Regions from separate parts of the Sporacetigenium mesophilum DSM 16796 genome, predicted to be linked through region 1. Evidence: riboswitches for the same ligand, from Rfam matches in the RefSeq annotation. Region 1 holds a riboswitch; each other region holds the start of a gene.
The links. A riboswitch is a leader RNA that binds a small molecule or an ion and turns the genes downstream of it on or off. The one in region 1 is predicted to bind thiamine pyrophosphate.
Positions count from the first base shown of each region.

Region 1 (3,217 bases):
TTTATGTTATCTTCACTAGAAACAATAACAGGAGTGTAATAGTCAAGAGCTGGATCTAAGTCTTTAACTGGTATATAGTTTATTTCTTGACCCTTTAATTTAGCTTCTATTCCTGTCCAACCTTCAAATATCCATGCCATATCTATATGTTTTTTTGTTGCAGTAAAGAAATCATCATTACCCATATTTACAAGCTTTAACTTAGAATAGTCTGATCCTTCTTTTTCCATAACAGCTTTTAAAACTGCTTCTTCAGAAGGAGATCCCCATCCTCCATATGATTTTCCTTCAAAATCCTTTGGAGAAACAATGTTCTTATCTTTAGGAGAAGCAAATCCCGAAGTATTATGTTGAATTACAGCTGCTATAGCTTTTATAGGTAGTGGGTCTTCTGAGGTTTTTGCATATGTAACTTCCTCTTGATAACTTATAGCAAAGTCAGCTTTATTAGTAGCTACAAGTACAGGTGCTGTACTTTCTGCAGGTTGTACTATTTCAACATCTAACCCTTTTTCTTTATAATATCCTTCTTCTAATGCAACATATAACCCTGTGTGATTAGTATTTGGAGTCCAATCCAATACTACCTTAACCTTTTCTAAATCTGAAGCTTCTTTATTATCTTTACCTGTACATCCTGATAAAAGAGATGCAGTTAATACTGTTGTAGCTAATATTGATATTATTTTTTTGTTAAACATATGATCACTCCTTATTCCAATATACGAATATTTTTTTGAGAAATTCTGCTAATAAAACAAACATTATACTAATAAATACAACTATAATAGTTGATGCAAATACTTTGTCCAAGGCATAAGCGCTTTTTGCCCTTACCATATAAACTCCTAATCCCTTATCTCCTCCTAGCCATTCTCCAATAGTTGCAGCCATAATCATATAGGTTACAGATATTTTTATTCCAGAGAAGAAATTATTCATAGCCATTGGAAGTTTAAGATGCGAAAATATTTGCCATTTATTAGCTTTCATAGTCTTAAATAAGTTTATGTAGTCTTGGTCTATTTTTTCTAGTCCATCTACAAAATTTATAACTATAGGGAAAAAACAAGTTATAGTAACTACTATTATCTTAGGTAATAACCCAAACCCAAACCATATTATAAGTAATGGAGCTATTGTAATTGTTGGTACAGTTTGAGATATTACAAGTATGGGATACAAGCATCTTCTAACTATCTTAAAAAAGTCCATAATTATCCCAAGTAAAAATGCAAATATTACAGCAAATATAAATCCGACTACCCCTTCATAAATAGTTACTAAAGTATGATATTTCAGAGTATCAAAATCTTCTTGAAAAACTTCTATAATATCTAAAGGCGTAGGAACTAAGTACTGAGGAATATTTTTAAACTCTACAACAAATTGCCAAATAACAATAATAGTTAGTATAAAAATTACAGGAAGTATATTATCTTTAGTTTTATCTATGATTTTTAAGTTTTTCATTTATTGTAAGCCCACCAACTTTTTCGTCTATTCTAGCCATTGTTATAACTCTTTCTATTCCTAAATCAAAAGGTATTTTGTGAACTTTTTTTATAAGATCAAATACTTCATCAAATTCTCCTTGTACAGTAGTACTCATAGCCCCTATTTCATGTTCAAGTCCACTGTTTCTAGTATAATCAATTGCTACATCTACTACTTTATAAACTTCTTCTTCACTAATAGCTGGTATTAGTGGCATAACTGTTATATCTGCTATTACCATTTAAGTCACCTCTTCTTAGTTTTTATCAACAAAAAAGTCTTATCCAACTTTGGATAAGACTTAAACTTACTTAATTTAGCAAATTTTTATCTCCCTCCGTTGGCATTACCCAATTCAGGTTCAAGGGTCGAGATTTTAAATCTCCTCTCAGACGGTTAACCGACTCCCCCGATATACTTTTGTAAATTTTTGTTATAAAATGTTTTCTAATTTTTATTATACATTAAGTGTTCATTATAATAAAGGCGTTATTTGTAAATCTTTGACTAATTTTACAAAATTGCTTTTTATTTGTATTTTCAATTCATTTTCATCTATGTTTTTTACTTTGGAAATGTCATTATAGACATTTTTTATATAACTAGGCATTGCGTATTTTCCATTAACCCACTCCAATGCTGTAGGACCATCGGTTTCTGCAAGTAGCTTATCTATAGGTATATATTTAACTATTTCTTGAGTTAAATTTGAATATGGGATATCTACACTTACAGTAAAATAACATCCCATATTTATGAGCTTCTTTAAGTAACTTATATCCCCGCTATACCAGTGAATTATAGTATTATTCCCTACATCGTATTTTTTTAGTAAATTTAAAACTTTTTCTTCTGCACCTTTTGTATGTACATTTATAACCTTATCATACTCTTTTGCCTTTTTTAAAAAATACTCAAACACCTTTATTTGATTAGGATAAGTATCTTTATCCTCAACCCAGTGAAAATCAAGGCCTATTTCCCCTATAATCGGAGTTTCTATAATATACTCATCTAGTTTTTCTAAAGAATTAACGTAGTTATTTGCATTGTTTGGATGTATTCCAAAGGTTGGTATTATTAAATTACTTTTCTTAGATATTTCTTTATTTTTTATATAACTTTGTATATCCATCGAACAAGCTAAAGTCAATATATTGTTTTTGTTTATACAATCTACAGCCTCTGTAATTTTATCTTCATAAAGTTCTAAATGATTGTGAGCATCTATATACATAAATCCCCCTTATTTTATAATATGTAAGGGTCGTATATACTTCCTTTCCCTATACATCTTTCAAATTTTTTTATATAAATAGCAGGTCTAATACCGTCTAATTCATGATAGTCTTTTCTGCTTATTCTTGCATTATCTTTTACTATTCTTTGTTTTTTGTAACATTCTGATTTTATCTTATCATATGTTGGCATTTTTTCATAAGCAAAATCTCTAAGCCAATAAGATTTTCCATGTATTGTATAAGGTAAGTTTTTTTTCTTCAAAAATTCTACAACTTCTTTCATGGAAAGTATAAATACCTTATCATTTCTTGAAATTCTTTTCATAGATTCATCATATCCTATTAAACACTTATTTATGTCAGGTTCATAAGGAGCATCTCCATATAAATATTGATTGTCTACAGGTATTATAAAACTTTTTTCTGTATCTGTGAAATCTCTTAAAAACATATATTCGTTGTTTAAAAATTCCCTAATA
Region 1 covers NZ_JCANUR010000031.1:4,831-8,047, reverse strand. The annotation lists gene BS62_RS14720 (ABC transporter substrate-binding protein) at 1-701, opposite strand, end outside; gene BS62_RS14715 (ABC transporter permease) at 706-1,473, opposite strand; gene BS62_RS14710 (thiamine-binding protein) at 1,448-1,738, opposite strand; TPP riboswitch at 1,813-1,918, opposite strand; gene BS62_RS14705 (TatD family hydrolase) at 1,973-2,734, opposite strand; gene BS62_RS14700 (patatin-like phospholipase family protein) at 2,749-3,217, opposite strand, start outside.

Region 2 (3,217 bases), on a different contig from region 1:
TTTAATCTTTTTTCTAAAATCAATATCATTAAAAGTAATTTTATATTTTTTAATTAATTTTGATAAATCGCTCACTTTAATGTCTCCTTATATATATATAAATTTACTGAATATAAACTCCAATAAATACATTTTACACCATATTTATGTCTATAAACAAAGGTATATGTCAAGATTTATATTTTTTTATTATCTATTGTATAAGCTATTTAAATATGATATTCTCATAAAGTCAGTAATTCTCGTAATTACTATTACTGGATTTGAATTGAAAACAACTTCCTCTTTCTAGAGTATTTGTTAATCAGTTTTTAAATCTTAATTCTAAAGAAGGAGGAATGTTAAAATGGCAGATAAAACTTTAAGTTGTAAAGATTGTGGAAAAGATTTCCTTTTCACTGAAGGAGAGCAAGCTTTCTACCAAGAAAAAGGATTCGAAAATGAACCACAAAGATGTCCTGAGTGTAGAGCAGCAAGAAAACAACAAAAAAACAATAACTTCAGAAGATAGTTATATAAACCCTATGAGAATTCATTCTCATAGGGTTTTGTTTTTTTGTAAAGAATATATTTGAATAAAACATATTAAAGGAGAAATCTTATGCCTATTCCTGTATATTCTATATGTAAATCAAAGGGACGTACTATTGGTAATATATGTTGTGAAACTACAGATAAGAAAGGTCAAGTATTAAAGGATAATATAGTCTGCAGATTTAAAGATATAAAAAAGGGATGCCATTATCATTTTAAAATTAAAGCAGAAAAAGTTAACATAAAAAATAAAGAATTTAAATTTGAAGATAGAGAAATTAATATTAAAATTAGTATTATGTCGCGTGGAAGTGCCAAATCAAAGGAAAAAAATATAAATAGAACACTTTGTATTATAAAAGAAAATCTAATAATAAAAGATAATAAAAAGTTTTCATTAGAAGCTTTGTCTAACTTAGATTATGGTATAAAAGTATTTGACTATGAGGAAAATGAAAATAAAAAAAGCAAAATTTCATTAGATTATATTAGAAGTAATTTATTTGAGATGAATGAATTTAAAGGTTTTTCAGATACTAACGAATTAAATGAAAATATACATAAATATATTACGGAATGTAGACAAAAAGATGCTGATATATATATATACGGAGATGTCTACCCTGTAGATTCTGAAGATGCCATATTACCAGATAACGATAAAGAAAGAAAAATAAAACTTAGACGTTTAAGTCAATATGGACCAGAAGGGATGCATAATATTCATATGAATCAAGGTAATAAAGAAAGTAAGCATTTATCAGATAATGGGGTTTATCAAGATGGTGGAGTTTTAATTCATTTTAAGTTAGAAAATAGATGGAGTGCTATTTTTACTAGATTTGAAAGCCAATGTATAAAAACTAATAATATTGATGGGTGTTGTCAAAATTAAATCATTATGTTAGAATGAAATAAAATTTAATAGTATTGCTAGGGGTGCTGGGTAGGCCAGCTGAGATAAAGATCCTATAAAATCTTTGACCCTTAACCTGATCTGGATAATGCCAGCGGAGGGAAGCTATGTGATCTTATATTCGTATACAGGCATAAATTCCATACTGGGATTTATGCTTTTTTTTATTTTTAGAATTTGGAGGGAAGAATATGAAAACTGTATTGACAATAGCAGGTAGCGACAGTAGTGGAGGGGCAGGTATACAAGCAGATCTAAAAAGTTTTGCTGCAAATGGAGTTTATGGATCAAGTGTTATAACAGCTATTACAGCTCAAAACACTACGGGGGTATATGATGTTTATCCAATTCCATCAAGTATAGTTAAATCACAACTTGAAGCTGTATTTTCAGATTTAGATATACAATCTGTAAAAATAGGGATGGTATCAGATATTGATATTATGAATGTAATAAGTGATGCATTAATAAAGTACAAGCCTAAGAATATTATATTAGACCCAGTTATGGTCTCAACAACAGGACATACTTTATTACAGCAAAATCAAATAGATTCTTTAAAATCTAAATTATTTTCACTAGCTACAATTATAACGCCGAATATTAGTGAAGCTGAAGTTTTATTAAATAGAAAAATTAAAACTTTTGACGATATGAAGTCAGCATCATATGAATTACATAAAAAGTATAAGTGTTACGTTTTATTAAAAGGTGGGCATTTTCCAATAAAAGATGGAGAAAATGTAAAGTCAGTAGACGTTTTATCAAATGGGGAGATGTTTGAAATGGATTGGATAAATACAACATCTACCCATGGAACAGGATGTAGCTTATCATCAGCTATTGCTTCAAATTTAGCAAAAGGACAATCTATTTCTAAATCTATAGAAAATGCAAAAAAGTATGTAAATAAGGGTATAGCTAATTCTTATAAAGTAGGTAAAGGAAATAATCCTATTCATCATTTTTATAAATATTGGGGGGTTGATAGTAATGAATAATTTAACAAAGGGATTGAGTTTAATAAAAGAAAGAAAGCCATTGGTTCATCACATTACAAATGTAGTAACAGTAAATGGTTGTGCTAATATGACATTGGCAATTGGAGCAGCACCTGTTATGTCTAATGAAATAAAGGATGTAGAAGGCATAGTATCTATAAGTAGTGCTTTAGTTATAAATACAGGAACAATAACTAATGAAACTTTTGAAGCTATGATAAAAGCAGGAAAAAAGGCAAATGAATTAGGAATACCTGTAATATTAGACCCTGTAGGAATAGGGGCAACTAAATATAGATTGGAAGTAAATACAAAACTAATAAATGAGGTGAAATTCTCAGTTATTAGAGGAAACTACTCAGAGATAATGACATTAGTTGGAATAGATGGGGGAAGAGGTGTAGATGCAGAACTTGGAGCTTCACTTGATGAGAAAAGAGTAATAGAATATTCTCTAACAAAGAATGTAATATTATGTGCTAGTGGGGCAGTTGATTTTATTACAGATGGAAATAAAAAAGCATATTGTAAAAATGGTACATCGCTTTTAAGTGAAATAACAGGGACTGGATGTATGTCAACGTCACTAATTGGTTCATGCCTAGGAGCTTCTATAAACAGTTTTGATGCAGCAGTTTTAGGTACAACTATTATGGGTATTGCAGGAGAATATGCAAGTGAAAAATTAGATGGCAAAAGAAAATTAGGATCATTTAATCAATATTTACTTGATGGTGTAAGTACTTTAGATGAAGATATATTTGTG
Region 2 covers NZ_JCANUR010000009.1:79,872-83,088, reverse strand. The annotation lists gene BS62_RS08990 (acyl-[acyl-carrier-protein] thioesterase) at 1-75, opposite strand, end outside; gene BS62_RS08985 (zinc-ribbon domain-containing protein) at 347-511, shown strand; gene BS62_RS08980 (DUF2278 family protein) at 602-1,429, shown strand; TPP riboswitch at 1,460-1,570, shown strand; gene thiD (bifunctional hydroxymethylpyrimidine kinase/phosphomethylpyrimidine kinase) at 1,642-2,451, shown strand; gene thiM (hydroxyethylthiazole kinase) at 2,444-3,217, shown strand, end outside.
Region 2: it holds a riboswitch for thiamine pyrophosphate, as region 1 does, so the genes downstream of both, thiD (bifunctional hydroxymethylpyrimidine kinase/phosphomethylpyrimidine kinase) here and BS62_RS14710 (thiamine-binding protein) in region 1, are expected to answer to the same signal.

Region 3 (3,217 bases), on a different contig from region 1:
TAATCCAGATAATAGAATCGGCTATGTTAGCCTGAGAATATAGTGCCAATATCATTAATCGCAATAGGATACTATGATGAAATCAAAAAAAGAAAAAATGAGTTTGATTCAAGTGAAATACATTTCAACAAATGGTAGTCTAAAAAGGAGAATTAGCATGAAAATACTTAGCATAAAAGAAGTTACTTATAACTCCGGTAATACAGAAGTTTTAAAAGGAATATCATTAGATGTAAATAAGGGTGATTGTATATCTATAGTTGGTAAATCAGGAAGTGGAAAAAGTACATTGTTAAAAATATGTGCAGATTTGATACCTATAACAAGTGGAAATATTTATTTTAAAGAAAAATGTTATACAAGTTATAATCCAATAGAATTAAGAAAATCTATTAGCTACTGTGTTCAAACTCCACACTTATTTGGTGAGACCGTATATGATAATTTAGAATTTCCATTTAAAATTAGAAACAAAAAAGTAGATAAAAGTAGATTAGTCCTACTTTTAGATAAATTTAATTTAAATGAAAGTTATTTAGAAAAAAATATAAATTCACTATCTGGTGGAGAAATGCAAAGAATTGCAATTATAAGAAACTTGATATATACTCCTGAGATCTTATTATTAGATGAAGCTACTGCATCTTTGGATAAAGAAAATGAAGCCAAAGTTGAAGAATATATAAAAGAACTTAATCAAAGTGGTGTTACAGTATTATGGATAACCCATAGCGAAGAGCAAAGCAAATCTATTTTTAATAAAAGAATGGTTATATCAGAGGGACGAATCAGCAAAGTGGAGGAAATAGTATAATGAGTACAACATCTTTAATAGTAGCATCTTGTCTTATGTTTATACCTATAGCAATATCATACAAGGAGAAATTAGGATTAGAAAGTGAAATAATTATAAGTGTAATAAGAGCGGTAATTCAATTAGTCGCTGTTGGATATATACTTGACATAATTTTTGGAATGGACAACCCAATAGTTATAATGATTTTAATATTGATTATGTGTGTAAATGCATCGCTAAATATTGTAAAGCGAGGTAAAGATATAAAAAATGTATTTGGTATATCATTTATTTCAATATTTATAGGTTCAATTATAACTATATATATTTTGGTTTTTTCAGGGGTTATAAATTTTAAACCTAATGAAATAATACCTATATCAGGAATGATAATTAGTAATTCCATGGTAGCTATTGGATTAAGTTACAAGAATTTAAATACTTCCTTTAATCTAAGAAGAGCAGAGGTTGAAACTAAACTATCCTTAGGTGCATCCGTTAAAGAGGCTTCTAAAGATATATTAAGAGAGTGTATTAAGGTTGCCATAACACCAACTATAGACTCAGCCAAAACATTAGGAATAGTTTCTCTTCCGGGCATGATGACAGGGTTAATCTTAGGTGGGGTATCTCCTATAATAGCAGTTAAATTTCAAATTATGGTTACATTTATGATAGTATCGTCATCATCTATATCAACTTTAATAGCAACTTACTTAGCATATAAAAGTTTTTACAATGAAAGATGTCAGTTAAGGAGCTAGTTTTATATAAAAATTAGCTCCTTAAAATAATATTAATAAGTCATCAATAAAATTTAATTATTTAAACAAGTCCTTGTTTATTATTATCTCTAATATCATTTTTATCTTTATCTTTCCAAGCAATTAACGCAACATCTTTTCCTAATTTATCTTGTAATTGTTGTTCTGCTTTTTTTACTTCTTTTAATTCTTCGGGTTTTAAATTAGACATTTTAAACATAATATCACTCCTTATTTATTATTTTATACAGTATTATTATGTCTATATAAATAGCTTAAAAATCTAGTTATTATTTAACTATGAAGACTATATTTAGTTATATATGTAATACTTACTTTGTCTTTAATTTATACATAATTTATTATATATTGACAAAAAAATTAAAAAAGTATAAAATCAAGATGCGTACTAGGGGAGCCCTTATGGCTGAGATGAATTTATTCAGACCCTTTGAACCTGCACTGGATAATGCCAGCGAAGGGAAGTTATAGTATAATACATAAGTTAAATCTAGCTTTTTAGATTTATGATTAATGGATTATAAACTCCTTTCGATGGTATATCAAATACCTTTGGAAGGAGTTTTTTTATGCAATTTTCACAAAGATTATTTTCAAAAGCTAAACCTATTTGGGAATCATACCTGGAGCATCCTTTTCTTAAAGAGCTGAGTCAAGGTACATTAGAAGATGATAAGTTTAGTTTTTATGTTAAGCAAGACTATGTTTATTTAATAGATTACATAAAAATTTTCGCATTAGGGATGGTTAAATCAGATACTTTAGAAGACATGCAAGCTTTTTCAAAATGTGCAAATGCTATAGTGAATATTGAGATGGATGCACATGTTGAATTTGCAAAGAAGTTTGGAATTACTAAAGAAGAACTTGAAGATACAAAGCCAAATGCAAGTAACTTATCATACACTAAGTTTATGCTTCAGGTATCTAACCAAGGATCATTAGCTGAATTAGTAGCGGTATTGCTTCCTTGCATGTGGAGTTATGCCTTTATTGGTAAAACTTTAGCTAAAGACAAAAAAGCATTAGAGCATCCACTTTATAAAGAATGGATACTTACATATGCAGATGAAGAATACAATAAGCAAAATGATTGGTGTATAAAATTAATGGACAGACTTGCTGAAGGACTTCCAGAAAGACAACTTCAAAAACTAGAAGATCTATTCATCCTTTCTTCAAAATATGAATATATGTTTTGGGATGGATGTTATAAAAAAGAAAGTTGGGTTATTTAGATGAAGGCATTAGAGATTAACAATTTATATTTTAGATACAAGGATTCAGAAAAAGTTATTATTGATGATTTATCCTTTAGCATAGATAAAAATGAGTTTATTACAATTATTGCACCTAGTGGTACAGGAAAAAGTACTCTTTTTAGGCTGATTTTAGGACTACTAAAACCACAAAGGGGTAGTGTACAAATATATAATGAAAATAACAAAAACATTATAGGATATATGCCTCAAAAAGATTCATTAATGCCTTGGAGAAATATCCTAGACAATATAACAGTGGGGCTTGAGTTAAATGGTTATAAAAAGAAAGAAGCTAGAAAAATAGCAGTTACATATTTTGAAGACTTTGGACTTAAAGGTACTGAAAAATTATATCCCCATGAATTATCAGGTGG
Region 3 covers NZ_JCANUR010000013.1:24,980-28,196, forward strand. The annotation lists gene BS62_RS10740 (ABC transporter ATP-binding protein) at 158-814, shown strand; gene BS62_RS10745 (ABC transporter permease) at 814-1,560, shown strand; gene BS62_RS10750 (hypothetical protein) at 1,622-1,780, opposite strand; TPP riboswitch at 1,962-2,061, shown strand; gene tenA (thiaminase II) at 2,151-2,819, shown strand; gene BS62_RS10760 (ABC transporter ATP-binding protein) at 2,820-3,217, shown strand, end outside.
Region 3: it holds a riboswitch for thiamine pyrophosphate, as region 1 does, so the genes downstream of both, tenA (thiaminase II) here and BS62_RS14710 (thiamine-binding protein) in region 1, are expected to answer to the same signal.

Region 4 (3,217 bases), on a different contig from region 1:
TTTATTAGTGAAGAAGCACATCATTGCAACTCCATTATTTGAATATAAAGTAGGGAAGTCTCCTGCATGATTTCCATGAAGTTGATTATTTGGATTCCAGTGACCACCAGCACTTGTGAAAGGGTCGTTAGGATCTCCTATTTCACAAGTTCCATTTTCATGAAGATGAAAACCGTGTGGTCCTATTGGAAGATCGCCATTTGTTCCAGGTTTATATTCTGGCAAACCAGTTACCCAAACGCAAACCTGAACCCCTCCTTGTACATCCATAAAATACACATTACCTTTTAGATTCGGAGCCAAAGGCCCACCATTTAAAAGAGCATAAGCTAACATAATTTATACACATCCTTTTATAAATAGTTACTCATAATAATAATATGCTTGTCATAATTATTGTGTTACTTAATTTAGGACAAATTAGAACTGGAATTATGAGTAAAAAGGAATGTAAAAATTAAAGTATATATAGCTTTGAATAATAAAAATTGGATTGTTAAATAAAAAAGGAGCCATAGACTAAACTATGGCTCCTTTTTTATTTAAGATGGATTGTAGAATCCTCTTGATTTCATTTCGTTAAATAATGTTTCTGCATGATTTTGCTCTTCTTGTTGTATATGTTGTAGTTGTTGTCTTATTTGTGCATCAACTGATTCTAAAACAGCATTATTATAAGAACCTGAAACGTGTTTTTCAGTACTTAAAGCATCATCTAGAAGTTGTGCATCTGTAATTCCTAGACTAGCTTGCATGTTTGATAAATCGCCTTGAGGGCTATTATAGCTTGCAAATATACTTTGAGGGTTTTCACCATTTGAAGTTAATATATTTGTTAGTGTAGTAGCATGTTGTTGTTCTTTTTGAGCAAGATTTTTAAATGTTTGCTTTAATTTTGGGCAAGAAGCCATTGCAGAGTATTGTTCATATTTTCTTATACATAAATACTCAGCATTTAAATTATCTAAAAGTAAACTTTTTTCTTTATTAGTAAGTGCCATACAAAAAACCTCCTATGTAAATATACTTATATATAGTATCGGCATATTATAAAAATTATATTTACTAAAATTATCAATTTATAAAGATTATATATATATTTTCTAAGATATTATGGTATAATTACTTTATAAAATTAAATAAATATAACACAGGGGTGTTGGATAGGCCAACTGAGAGTAAGAACCTTAATTCTTTGACCCTAATAACCTGAACTGGGTAATGCCAGCGTAGGAAGTTGTTGTTGATGGATATTATTATATAATGTGCTAATTTAAACACAAATCCTATGGGTTTGTGTTTTTTTATTTGAAAATTTTGAAGGGAGAGATTTAACAAATGAAAACAAAAAAATTAACTTTATCTGCACTTTTGATAGCATTAGGGGTAATAGGAAGTAATCTTATTTTTATACCTGTAGGAGCAGCTAAGTGTTTTCCTGTTCAGCATACTATAAATGTATTAAGTGCTGTAATATTAGGACCTTGGTATGGGGTTGCTATAGCATTTTGCACTTCGTTACTTAGAAATGTGTTGGGAACAGGATCTCTAATGGCTTTTCCAGGAAGTATGGTTGGAGTATTTTTAGCTGGGATACTATATGCAAAAACAAAAAAAGTGAATTTTGCTGTATTTGGAGAAATATTTGGAACAGGGATACTTGGAGGATTATTAGCATTTCCAATAGCCAAATTTGTATTAGGTAAAGAAGTCGCTGCATTATTTTTCGTAACTCCATTTTTAATAAGTACTATAGGTGGAAGTTTAATTGCTTACTTTATTATTAAATATTTTAAAATTACAAAAAGTGTTGATATAAGAGAAAACGCTAAGATTTAATATAGTTATAAAAAATAGAATAATAATAAAATATCTTCTAATACTAAATATAAATAAGTATAAGGGAGATGTTACCATGAATGATAAAACAAAGATAGTGAAAGTTAGAAAAAATAATCAAGGAGACATAACTGATGTTATGCTACAAGATGGAAATGTATATGCAATAGAGGATGCTATAATGATGGCCAAGGATCATCGTATAGAGGGTGTAAATGTAGGTAAGGCTAGAAATGGAAGAGAGTATTTAAGAAGCAATCCAAATGAAGACAAAAGCGATAATCTAGATAATATTCCAACATTTGAATAGTTATCCTAAAATACCACATTTACTCAATGTGGTATTTTTTTATTATTGAAAAATATATAAAATTAAACTACTATTAATGATAGATAATATTCATAAAAAATATACTAAGCATCTTAGCATAACATAAAACGGGAGGATACCATGTTTAGCTCAAACTATAAGATAACAGAAGATGAAGTTTGGAAAGGTAGAGTAGATAGTGAAAGTAATTTTGATGCATTTAGATGGCATCAATGGGTTAAAAATATCGACTTAAGAGAAAAGTTAATCCCATACGATGGTAAACTAGGCTTTGCATTTATAGGATTTTGCTGTGATGAAGGGGTTATGAGAAATCAAGGTAGAGTAGGAGCTGCTAATGGCCCTTTAAGTATTAGAAGGGAATTAGTTAATCTGCCTTGCTGGTTTTCAAAAGATGTTAAACTTTTTGATGCAGGAAATATATTCTGTGAAGATTGCACCTTAGAAGAAGCTCAAGAATTACTTTCAAAAGCTATAGAAAAGATTTTAAGTTTAAATCTTTTTCCAATTGTTTTAGGTGGGGGCCATGAAGTTGCCTTTGGACATTATAACGGATTATTAAATCATTTGTTAAAAACTAATGAAAAGCCTAATATAGGAATAATAAATTTTGATGCCCATTTTGATTTAAGACCATATCCAAATGGTGGAACATCAGGAACAATGTTTAGACAAATAGCAGATATATGCAAATATAAAGATATAGATTATTCTTATCTTTGCGTTGGAATACAAAAACGTGGGAATACAGTTGAGTTATTCAAAACAGCAGACAAGCTGGGAGTTAAATATATATGGGCAAAGGATATTGCAGATAGCGGACATTGGAATGTAATAGATAAAATAGATGATTTTATGAAATCAAAAGAGCATATTTATATGACAATATGTACTGATGTATTTTCATCAGCTTTTGCACCTGGTGTAAGTGCACCACAACCATTAGGCCTAGACCCAGAAAGAGTGCTAAAACTTATTAAATATATATTAAAATCTAATAAAACAATAAGTTTTGATATAGCAGAAGTATCACCGAGATTTGACCAA
Region 4 covers NZ_JCANUR010000001.1:368,377-371,593, forward strand. The annotation lists gene BS62_RS01815 (superoxide dismutase family protein) at 1-336, opposite strand, end outside; gene BS62_RS01820 (spore coat protein) at 543-1,001, opposite strand; TPP riboswitch at 1,143-1,253, shown strand; gene thiW (energy coupling factor transporter S component ThiW) at 1,339-1,839, shown strand; gene BS62_RS01830 (DUF3892 domain-containing protein) at 1,916-2,149, shown strand; gene hutG (formimidoylglutamase) at 2,291-3,217, shown strand, end outside.
Region 4: it holds a riboswitch for thiamine pyrophosphate, as region 1 does, so the genes downstream of both, thiW (energy coupling factor transporter S component ThiW) here and BS62_RS14710 (thiamine-binding protein) in region 1, are expected to answer to the same signal.